3 linked regions of the Alkalihalophilus pseudofirmus genome follow. The protein of the gene in region 2 interacts with the protein of the main gene of each other region in a pairwise test. Links are inferred from orthologs where the notes say so. Each region holds a gene or a part of one and is shown on either strand. Other genes may lie near its edges.

Region 1 (3,902 bases), 3.2 Mb from region 2 along the record:
AGACCGTTTTTTTTATTTTTATCACTTGTCCAATTTCATGATCGACAGAACAGAAAATTGGTCTGACCACCAAAATCATTCTTAATTATAAACAAAACTAAATCGATCAACAAGGGGGTAATTACTTGAAAGCCTTTACGAGCCCCTTATCTAAGACCGCTTATTCATATGGTTCATTTATCATATCGTGTAAACGGAAGATGCGTCATTTCAACACAACTTGCTCCCTGCCAAGCAGTTCCATTAAATGATTCATGCACTCTTCGCTAGGCCCCACCTCATAAACAGGCTGCATCTGTATTGTTTGTCTCTCCTTCTCCAAATAGGTAATGACTTTTGTAGCCCCTTCATCACCTATCAGCAGTTTCTTTACATCCGGCAGCAGCGATTGATCTTTTAATTTAAGGTATAACACCTTTTCTTTAGGAGCTGAAGCGACAATCGATTGAACAAGTACACTCCTTTTTAGGAGGAATTGAGGCTTGTCACGTGTATGATCAAATGACCCTTCCATGAAAAGAAGCTCATCTTCTCTTATCATCGTTCCGTATTGTTTCCACACATCTGGGAAAACAACCACTTCACAATGGCCAGATTCGTCTGCAGCCTCCAAAAAGGCCATTGGATCTCCTTTTTTTGTCGTGATTTTTTTCAAGCTAGACACCATGCCTGCAATTCTCAATCGTTTACGCTCTTGACCTTTTGGGTCTTGAATCATATCTGCGATTGGCACACGTTGATATTTAGCTAACACATCGCTTACTTGCTCTATCGGATGCCCCGATACATAGACACCAAGAGCTTCTTGTTCAAAAGAAAGCTTTTCTTGCAGAGATAAAGAGTCAACGTGTTCATACTGAGGGGTTTCAATATCTAACGTAAACAAGCCAGCCATTTCATCTTGGAAAGATAGTACTTTCTCAGCAAAAGAATACGCTTGATCAAGGTTATATAAGAGGGTCGCACGATCTTCCCCCCATTCATCCATGGCCCCAGCTTTGATTAAATTTTCAGTAGCGCGCCGATTAACGATGCGCTGATTAACTCTCACACAGTAATCAAATAAATCTTTATATGGCTCCTCTCTGGCTGTATCAATGATATGCTTTGCCGCCTGCACCCCTACATGACTAACCGGCAGAAGGCCAAAACGAACAGTGTGGCCATGATCTTCAAGAGTAAACAACAAACCACTTTTCGAGATACTTGGAGGCATGATGTCAATCTTCCTCTTTTTAGTCTCTTGAAGTAATTCCGTCAGCTTTTCTGGGGTATTCCATACACTCGATAGTAAAGCTGTATAAAAGGCAGTCGGAAAATGGGCTTTCAAATAGGCAAGTTGATAACTGATCATACTGTATGCAACAGCATGACTTCTATTAAACCCATAATTCGCAAATCGTTCGATGAGTTGAAATACTTTATTCGCTATGTCTTCGTTATATCCTTTTTCTTTGGCACCTTTTAGAAAATCTTCACGGCTTTTTTCTAAATCGGCTTTGTTTTTTTTACTAATTGCTCGTCTCAATAAGTCAGCATGGGCTAGTGAAAAGCCAGCCATTTTAACAGCAATTTGCATAATTTGTTCTTGATAAACAATGACGCCGTATGTTTTTCCAAGGATTGGAGTTAATTCCTCATGTATATCATTAATGGGGGCTTTCTTATGTTTTCCGTTAATATACACTTGAATATAATCCATCGGACCCGGCCGGTAGAGAGCATTCACTGCCACGATATCTTCAAATTCTGTCGGCATAAGAGAGCGCAGGACTCTTCTCATCCCCTGAGACTCTAGCTGAAATACTCCTGTTGTATCACCCTTCGCTAAAAGTTCATAGGCTTTCACATCATCCCAAGGAATGGAATGAATATCCACTCTTCTTCCTGATTCCTGTTCTATAATAGAAAGAACTCGCTCCAGCAAAGTTAAATTACGTAATCCGAGAAAATCAAATTTCACTAATCCAATTTCCTCTACAATACCCATCGTTGCTTGCGTCAACCGAACGGGTCCTTGCCCTTTTTGCAAAGCGACAAGCTCTGTTAATGGAACAGGACTTATAACGACACCTGCTGCGTGAGTAGACACATGTCTCATCAGACCTTCGATTGATTCTGCAATCGTGAGGAGTTTGTTTGCATCCTCTGAATCATTTCTTATTTGTTGTAACCCTCTCTCTTGTTCCATTGCTTTTTTAATTGTAATTCCAGGTGTTGAAGGGATGAGTTTCGCAACCTTTTCAATTAAAAAAGAGTCACAAGAGAGTGCCTTTCCTGTATCTCTTATCGCAGCCCTGGCTGCCAGCGTACCAAACGTAGCAATTTGCGCCACATGATCTGAGCCGTATTTCTCCTGTACATATTGAATAACCTCATCTCTTCTATGATCTGGGAAATCAATATCAATATCTGGGAGTGAAATTCGTTCAGGATTAAGAAATCGTTCAAATAAGAGATCGTATTTCAGCGGATTTACATCTGTTATATATAACACATAAGCTGTCAAAGACCCTGCAGCAGAACCTCGCCCCGGGCCTGTCATCATGTTTCGTTTTCTTGCATGTTGCATAAAATCTGCAACGATTAAAAAGTAATCATTGAATCCCATTTGGTCAATGACTGCTAATTCTTTTTCAAGCCTTCTTCTTACCTCATCTGTGATGGTGTGGTTGAACCTCTTGTTAGCACCCTCCAAGCATGCTTTTTTCAGCACTTCTTTTGCAGGCTCACTCTTTGTAAAAGGATAGGCAGGTAAATAACGCTGGTCTAAATCGATCGTAATGTTGCATTGTTCAACGATTTCTCCTAACCCGCTTAAAGCAGCAGGAACCAACGAAAATGATTGCTTTAACTCTTCTTTACTCTTTAAATAAAATGACCTTTCAGCGTGTCCCTCGTCCTCAAGGTGAATCGTTTTCCCCTCACGTATCGCTCTAACTGCCGCATACGCTTCATAATGCTCCTTACTTGTAAATCGAACAGGGTTAGACCCGCATAGTTTCAAGTTAAAGCGCGATGCAAATTGAGAAACCGCTTCCCAATGGTGACTTTCTCTATCAGGATGTCCAGCAAGGTCGATATACCAATCCTCTTTTTTGGAACGTGTGATCCAGCGCACACACCATTCTTTTGCTGCTTCTACATCTCCTGCCTTGATCAATTGATGCATCGGACTGTCATAAGGAATAATGATGATGCAATCATTAATACGCGAACGTAAGTCATCGGGTGCTAATCCAGCACGTAGGTTGTCCTCTGTTTGAAGAAGGGTCGAAATCTTTAATAAGCTCTTATATCCTGTGGTATTTTTAGCTAGCAGTCTTAATGAACCGCTGTGCTCATTGTCTTTAATAGGTATCTCTAAACCTATTACAGGCTTGATCCCCGTTTCCAAGCAGGCTTTATAAAAAGGGACGGCCGCAAACATATTCCCTTTGTCTGTTAATGCAAGCGCAGTGAAACCTGTCTCTTTTGCTTTACTCACCAGCTCCTTAATACGATTCGTCGAGGAAAGCAAACTGTATTCACTATAAACATTTGTATGAAGCAAGTTCACCGTTTCACCTTCTCTCTTTCTTAACGAACTAAAGCTCCTATATAATCTTGTTTCATTTATCTTCTTTATTATAGTACGCATTCGATTTAAGACACCATAGCTTTGCATTTTTATTTAACGATGTCTATTTTCTACTCATCTTGTCAGCCCATTCGTTTTTAGTAATTTAACCAGATCAAGCATAAAACGTATTCCTCATTTATATAGTATATAAAATGGTCAGGACAACCTGATAAAGGATGTGGGAAAGCAATATGGATCGTGACCTTCTCGCAAATTTAATTATTGATTATTTTGTCGCATTTGGTGTCATTGTCGGCGGTGCAATTATAGGTGGAATTGG
Region 2 (3,232 bases):
GAGGTTGTCTGGCTGCACTCTTTATGTAACGCTTGAACCATGCCCAATGTGCGCAGGGGCCATTGTACAGTCTCGGTTAGATCTTGTAGTATATGGTGCAGCAGACCCTAAGGCTGGCTGTGCAGGAACGTTAATGAACCTGCTGGACGAACCGCGATTTAATCATCGTGCAGAAGTGGTAAGCGGGTGTTTAGAAACAGAGTGTGGAGAAAGGCTTACCACCTTTTTTCGAAAGCTTAGAGCAAAAAGAAAGGAAGCGAAAAGAAATGGAGCTTCCTAATTCTTACACTTGCAATTTCTCCTCAAACAAACTATACTAGGAAATGCGTCAGTAAGACGCCTAACAACGTTATACAATTTGCCGTGCTAGGTGGGGAGGTAGCGGTGCCCTGTACCCGCAATCCGCTGTAGCGGGACTGAATCCCTTTCCGAGGTTTTGTCATCGTAAGGTCTGACCTAAGTAAGTGGTGTTGACGCTTGGGTTCCACGCAACGGAAACCCACGAACCCTGTCAGGTCCGGAAGGAAGCAGCAGTAAGTGGCCCCTTCCGTGTGCCGTGGAGCAGCCTGGGCCGAGCTAACTGCTTAGGTAACGCTTAGGGTGGCACTATCGAAGAAAGGTGCACGGTATTATATACATAAGATAACAACTGCTTTTGCGGTTGTTTTTTTATTGGGTTTTTTTATAGGTATCCCCCTTAAGATACTTTATTATCATCTTTTAAATCAGTATAATATGGAGTAGTAAGTGAAGAAGGAGTGGGAATCAATGAGCTATCAAGCATTATACCGCGTATGGCGTCCGCAGCAATTAAGAGATGTTGTTGGACAGGAACATATAACGAAAACGCTTCAAAATGCTTTATTGCAAAATAAGTTTTCCCACGCTTATTTGTTTTCAGGACCACGCGGGACAGGTAAAACAAGTGCTGCAAAAATCATTTCTAAAGCAATCAACTGCGAGAAGGCCCCCGTGGCAGAGCCGTGCAATGAATGTGCTGCCTGTAAAGGGATCACCTCAGGTGCAATTGTAGATGTGATGGAGATTGATGCAGCATCAAATAACGGAGTAGATGAAATTCGTGATATTAGGGATAAGGTTAAGTTTGCGCCTAATGAAGTGCCTTACAAGGTATACATCATCGATGAGGTTCACATGCTTTCTACTGGTGCATTTAATGCTTTATTGAAAACATTAGAAGAACCTCCTGGTCATGTTATCTTCATTTTAGCGACAACTGAACCTCATAAAATTCCGTTAACGATTATTTCAAGATGTCAGCGCTTTGACTTCAAACGAATCCCGAATACGGCCATTGTAGGACGGATGAATCAGATACTCTTGCATGATGGGATAGAAGTAGATGATGAGGCTCTGAATATGATCGCCCGAGCCGCTGATGGAGGAATGCGTGATGCATTGAGTTTGCTTGACCAAGCGATCTCTTATGCTGAAGGTCCGTTAACATTAGAAGATGTTCTAGCGATCACAGGCGCTGTCTCAGAACAAGTTTTAGTTAATTTGGTGGAAGCAGTGGCAAATAAAGATTCGGCGGTCGTTCTTGAATCACTTGATCAGCTTGTAAGAGATGGGAAAGAACCTGGCCGTATTTTAGAAGATCTTATCTACTACATGAGAGATTTGCTGTTATGTAAAACGGCTCCTGATTCGAAAGATTTATTAGAAAGAGCAGATTCGGGAGATATAGCTGTTTCTCTAAGCGAACAATTTGACTTCCCTTGGCTGTATCAAGCGATTGAGGTTTTGAATGGCTCGGTGCAAGAGATGAAATGGTCTACCCATCCGAAAGTGATTCTCGAGATGGCCTTAATAAGGTTAGTGAATCAGCGTCCAAGCGAATCTTCTGCCGGTAGTGAAGTTAAGTCAGAAACCGTTAAGCAGCTAGAGGCAAAAATTATTTCCCTTGAAAAAGTAGTGAAGCAGCTTCAAGCAGGAGGCGGTACCCCATCAACTATGGGGGATAGCGCACCTCAACAGTCGGTAAGACGGCCGAAAAAGCAAATTCCTCAAACGAGAGTAAATACATCTAAAGTAAAAGAGCTTCTTAAGGGAGCGAGTAAGCAGGAGCTTCAAAAGGTTACAGGGCAGTGGGGTTCTGTAATGGAACAAGTGAAAGCTCAAAATATTCCTGCACATGCCTGGTTGAGTGACAGCCGTCCAGTTGCAGCTGCTGAAGGCTTCATCCTTCTAGCGTTTCAAAATGAAATGCATCGTGATATGATGGATACAAAGTTCCGTCCATTTTTAGAAGAGGTGTTTCAGCAGATATTCTCCACTCAAGTGACCTTTATGACACTGCTTCAAACTCAGTGGGATAGGTTGAAGGAAGAGTATATGAAGGAACAGCGCGGGGGAGAGAGTGAGAGTGACCCTGTTGTAGACGAAGCACTCAAATTAGTAGGTGCAGATCTAGTCGAAATAATAGACGGTTAAAACAAGGAGGATCTTATTATGAAAAACATGGGTAGTATGATGAAGCAAATGCAAAAAATGCAAAAGCAAATGATGAAGGCGCAGGAAGAATTAAAAGAAAAGACAGTTGAAGCAACGGCTGGCGGCGGTATGGTGACAGTCATTGCTAGTGGAGATAAGCGTATTGTAGATGTGCAAATCTCTGAAGATGTTGTAGATCCAGATGATATTGATATGCTTCAAGATCTAATTCTAGCAGCTACAAATGAAGCATTGAAAAAAGTAGATGAGCTTGTTGAGCAAGATATGGGTAAATTCACAAAAGGAATGAACATCCCAGGAATGTTCTAGGAGGTTTTGCTTTGCAATATCCAGAACCAATCGCAAAGTTAATTGAAGGATTTATGAAACTGCCAGGTATCGGACCGAAAACGGCGAGCCGCCTGGCTTTCTTTGTTTTAGATATGAAGGAAGATGATGTCTTAGATTTCGCAAAAGCTCTTGTAAATGCTAAGCGGAATTTAACGTATTGCTCGGTTTGTCATAATATTACTGATACGGACCCTTGCCGTATATGTGAGGATAAACATCGAGATGATTCTATGGTTTGTGTTGTCCAAGAAGCGAAAGATGTGATCGCTATGGAAAAGATGAAGGAGTATCGTGGTCATTACCATGTCTTACATGGTGCGATCTCTCCAATGGACGGCATAGGACCTGAGGATGTCAAAATCCCAGAACTATTAAAGCGACTGCAAGACGACACCATTCAAGAGGTAATCATTGCTACCAACCCGAC
Region 3 (2,929 bases), 1.3 Mb from region 2 along the record:
ATAAATCCAGGCATGAGATGTTTTCTTGTTTGAGAAATGGTAAACAAGGGAATAGTACAAACAACGCTTCCCCTAAGCGAGATCATTTGACAAGGTCTATTGTTCATATTAAAATGTGTTAGCGAAATGAATATGGCAGGATTGTAACTGATTAGATCAGGCAAGACCTTGAGAAACGAATGGGGAGCACTAAGCTATCTTTATGCGTTTTTTTAGGTCTTTTTCTATTTCCTGAAAAAAAGCATCATTTCCAGTCATGTAATTAGTAATTATGAAATTAATTGAGAGGTGTATTTAACATGTTAAAAAAATTATTCGGACTAGATAAGAAGGAAGCAGCACCAGTTCAACCAACTCAAGAAATTGTTCACTCTCCAATGACGGGGAAATATGTTGCTATTGAAAATGTTCCAGACCCAACTTTTGCAGAGAAAATGATGGGTGACGGTGTTGCCGTGGAACCTGCTAATGGAACAGTTGTTGCTCCTGTATCAGGAGAAATCATGCAGGTTTTCCCGACAAAACATGCGATTGGAATCAAAACGCCAGGCGGAGCAGAGATCTTACTTCACATTGGTCTTGAAACGGTCAATATGAAAGGTGAAGGTTTCACAGCTCATGTTAAAGAAGGAGATAAAGTGAAAGTAGGAGATCCTTTAGTTGACTTTGACCTTGCACTTGTAAAAGAAAAAGCGGCAAGCATCATTACGCCAATTGTTGTTACAAATCAAGACGACCTAGATAGCGTCATCAAAGAAACAGCAACCGATGTGGTTGCAGGTGAAACTCCTCTTCTTACATTAAAGATGAAGGGCTAATCTTAAATTAATAGTTGAATAAGAAAAGTGAAGCCGTCAAACAGCTTCACTTTTTTTACATCTGCTCCCCTCATTTACCTGCAATGCCAAAGCATTCACTTTCGCTTTTCGTTTCATTTCGTTACAATGGTAGGGTGTTATTCGGATGATATATTGTTGATGGCGGATTAATTAGGGAGCATGATGATGAAGATTAATAAAGTGTTAAATAATAATGTAGTGGTCGTAAAAGAGGGGCAAGAAGAAATTATTGTTATGGGCTCTGGATTAGCTTTTGGTAAGCGGAAGAATGATTTAATTAACCCTGAGAAAATTGAGAAAGTGTTTGTCATGAAAGATAAGAATGAATATGAAAAATTTACTCAAATGCTCAATATGCTGCCTGAAGCACATATTTCTTTAGCTGAGCAAATCATTTCGTATGCCGAGAAGAAGTTAAAAGCCAGTCTAAATGAGCATGTTCATGTGGCTTTAGCCGATCATCTTTCGTTTGCCATTGAACGTATAAAACAGGGATTCAGCCTACATAATAAATTATTACACGAAATTAAAGCACTGTACCCTGCTGAATTTGATATTGGTAAATGGGCTGTCGACTTGGTTTTCGAAAAAACGGGTGTTCGATTACCGGAAGATGAAGCAGGACATTTAGCTCTTCACATTCATACAGCCAAGATGAATGCCTCTACCATGAATGAAGTGATGAATACAACCGTTATCCTTCATGAGCTCATTTCATTAATTGAAAATACACTGCAAGTCAAAGTTGAAGAAGACTCGATATCATATCAACGATTAATGACTCACTTAAATTTCGCTTTGAAACGAGTAGTAGAAAATGAACCGTTTCAAGATGTAGACCCAGACATGCATGCGCTTGTAAAGGAGAAATACAACAGATCCTATCAAACGGCCTTGCTGCTGAGAGATCATGTAAAGGATCGTTTGGAACAGGACCTTCCCTCATCAGAACTTGTTTATTTAACATTACACATTCAACGAATTGATAAAAAAGAACGAAGTTAAAGAAAAAAATAAGGTGTGATTGAATATGAAAGGGATTATATCCTTAGGTGAAGCATTAATTGATTTTATTCCATTAGACAAAGAGAATATCACTTATCAAAAAAGTCCTGGCGGTGCTCCGGCAAATGTGGCTGTTGCAGCAGCTAAATTAGGTGCGAAATCCACCTTTGTTGGTAAAGTTGGGCAAGATGTATTGGGAGAGTTCCTTAAAGAAACGTTGCAAAGCCACGGGGTAGATGTTACTTCTATGATCTTAACTGAGGAAGCAAGAACTGGAGTCGTTTTTGTAACGTTAGATGAATCGGGTGAGCGTAATTTCAGCTTTTATATTGATCCTAGTGCAGATCGTTTTCTTTCAATAGATAACTTAGATTCCGAGTTATTTACAGGACATAATGTTCTTCATTATGGGTCCATTTCAATGATTTCCGAGCCGAGCAGAAGTGCTACTCTACAAGCAGTAAAAATGGCTAAGGAGCAAAATATGATTGTGTCATATGACCCTAACTTAAGATTAGGGTTATGGCCGTCAGAAAAGGACGCGAGAGAAACGATTAGTTCAATGTTAAAAGAAGCAAGCATTGTGAAAATCTCAGACGAGGAACTTACATTTTTGACTGGTGAAACAGAACTTGAAGCAGGTATAAAAAAGCTTTCAAAGTACAACATTCCAGTGTTGCTTGTTACTTATGGCAGCAAGGGGAGTTATGTACATGTTGATAATGAAACGATTCATGTGCCGGCAATGAAAGTTGAAACAGTTGACACTACAGGAGCAGGGGATGCTTTTGTTTCAGGAATCTTATATCAACTGAGCGAAAGAAATACTGCTCTAGGAGAGATTGCTCTTGATCAGTGGAAGGAAATTGTTGAGTTTGCTTCGGTATCAGGGGCGCTTGCGGCTTCTACAAGAGGGGCAATGACTGCCCTTCCTACGCTTGATGAAGTGAAAGCTACATTACAAAAGTAGAGTGTGTGTCAGGTAATCTTAATGTATTTTTATGGAAAATAAGCCGATCGTAGCGTTGGCTGATCTAATTTTATAAGACAAAAGAAGGAGCTGTTCAACCTAGAACAGCTCTTTT

Evidence for each region. The genes of interacting proteins can lie anywhere in the genome.
Region 1: the proteins of dnaX (region 2) and dnaE interact in binary tests that used the Escherichia coli proteins (3 or more experiments, as listed by UniProt). The link is inferred for Alkalihalophilus pseudofirmus from one-to-one orthologs.
Region 3: the proteins of dnaX (region 2) and licT interact in binary tests that used the Escherichia coli proteins (3 or more experiments, as listed by UniProt). The link is inferred for Alkalihalophilus pseudofirmus from one-to-one orthologs.

What each region holds. Positions count from the first base shown.
Region 1 is NZ_CP117835.1:3,230,902-3,234,803, forward strand. What follows is about bases 6-3,902. They hold dnaE (DNA polymerase III subunit alpha), read right to left. Parts: upstream 3,560-3,902; coding sequence 206-3,559; downstream 6-205. Other genes in these bases: ytrH (sporulation membrane protein YtrH), read left to right, coding at 3,814-3,902. UniProt on the Escherichia coli protein: DNA polymerase III is a complex, multichain enzyme responsible for most of the replicative synthesis in bacteria. This DNA polymerase also exhibits 3' to 5' exonuclease activity. The alpha chain is the DNA polymerase catalytic subunit.
Region 2 is NZ_CP117835.1:29,855-33,086, forward strand. The notes cover bases 148-3,111. They hold dnaX (DNA polymerase III subunit gamma/tau), read left to right. Parts: upstream 148-768; coding sequence 769-2,454; downstream 2,455-3,111. Other genes in these bases: tadA (tRNA adenosine(34) deaminase TadA), read left to right, coding at 148-280; PQ478_RS00135 (YbaB/EbfC family nucleoid-associated protein), read left to right, coding at 2,473-2,784; recR (recombination mediator RecR), read left to right, coding at 2,796-3,111. In the rest of the region: more of tadA, read left to right, coding at 1-147; more of recR, read left to right, coding at 3,112-3,232. UniProt on the Escherichia coli protein: Part of the beta sliding clamp loading complex, which hydrolyzes ATP to load the beta clamp onto primed DNA to form the DNA replication pre-initiation complex.
Region 3 is NZ_CP117835.1:1,313,226-1,316,154, forward strand. Bases 1-2,924 are described here. They hold licT (BglG family transcription antiterminator LicT), read left to right. Parts: upstream 1-1,004; coding sequence 1,005-1,844; downstream 1,845-2,924. Other genes in these bases: PQ478_RS06770 (PTS sugar transporter subunit IIA), read left to right, coding at 300-818; PQ478_RS06780 (carbohydrate kinase family protein), read left to right, coding at 1,870-2,814. UniProt on the Escherichia coli protein: Mediates the positive regulation of the beta-glucoside (bgl) operon by functioning as a transcriptional antiterminator. This is an RNA-binding protein that recognizes a specific sequence located just upstream of two termination sites within the operon.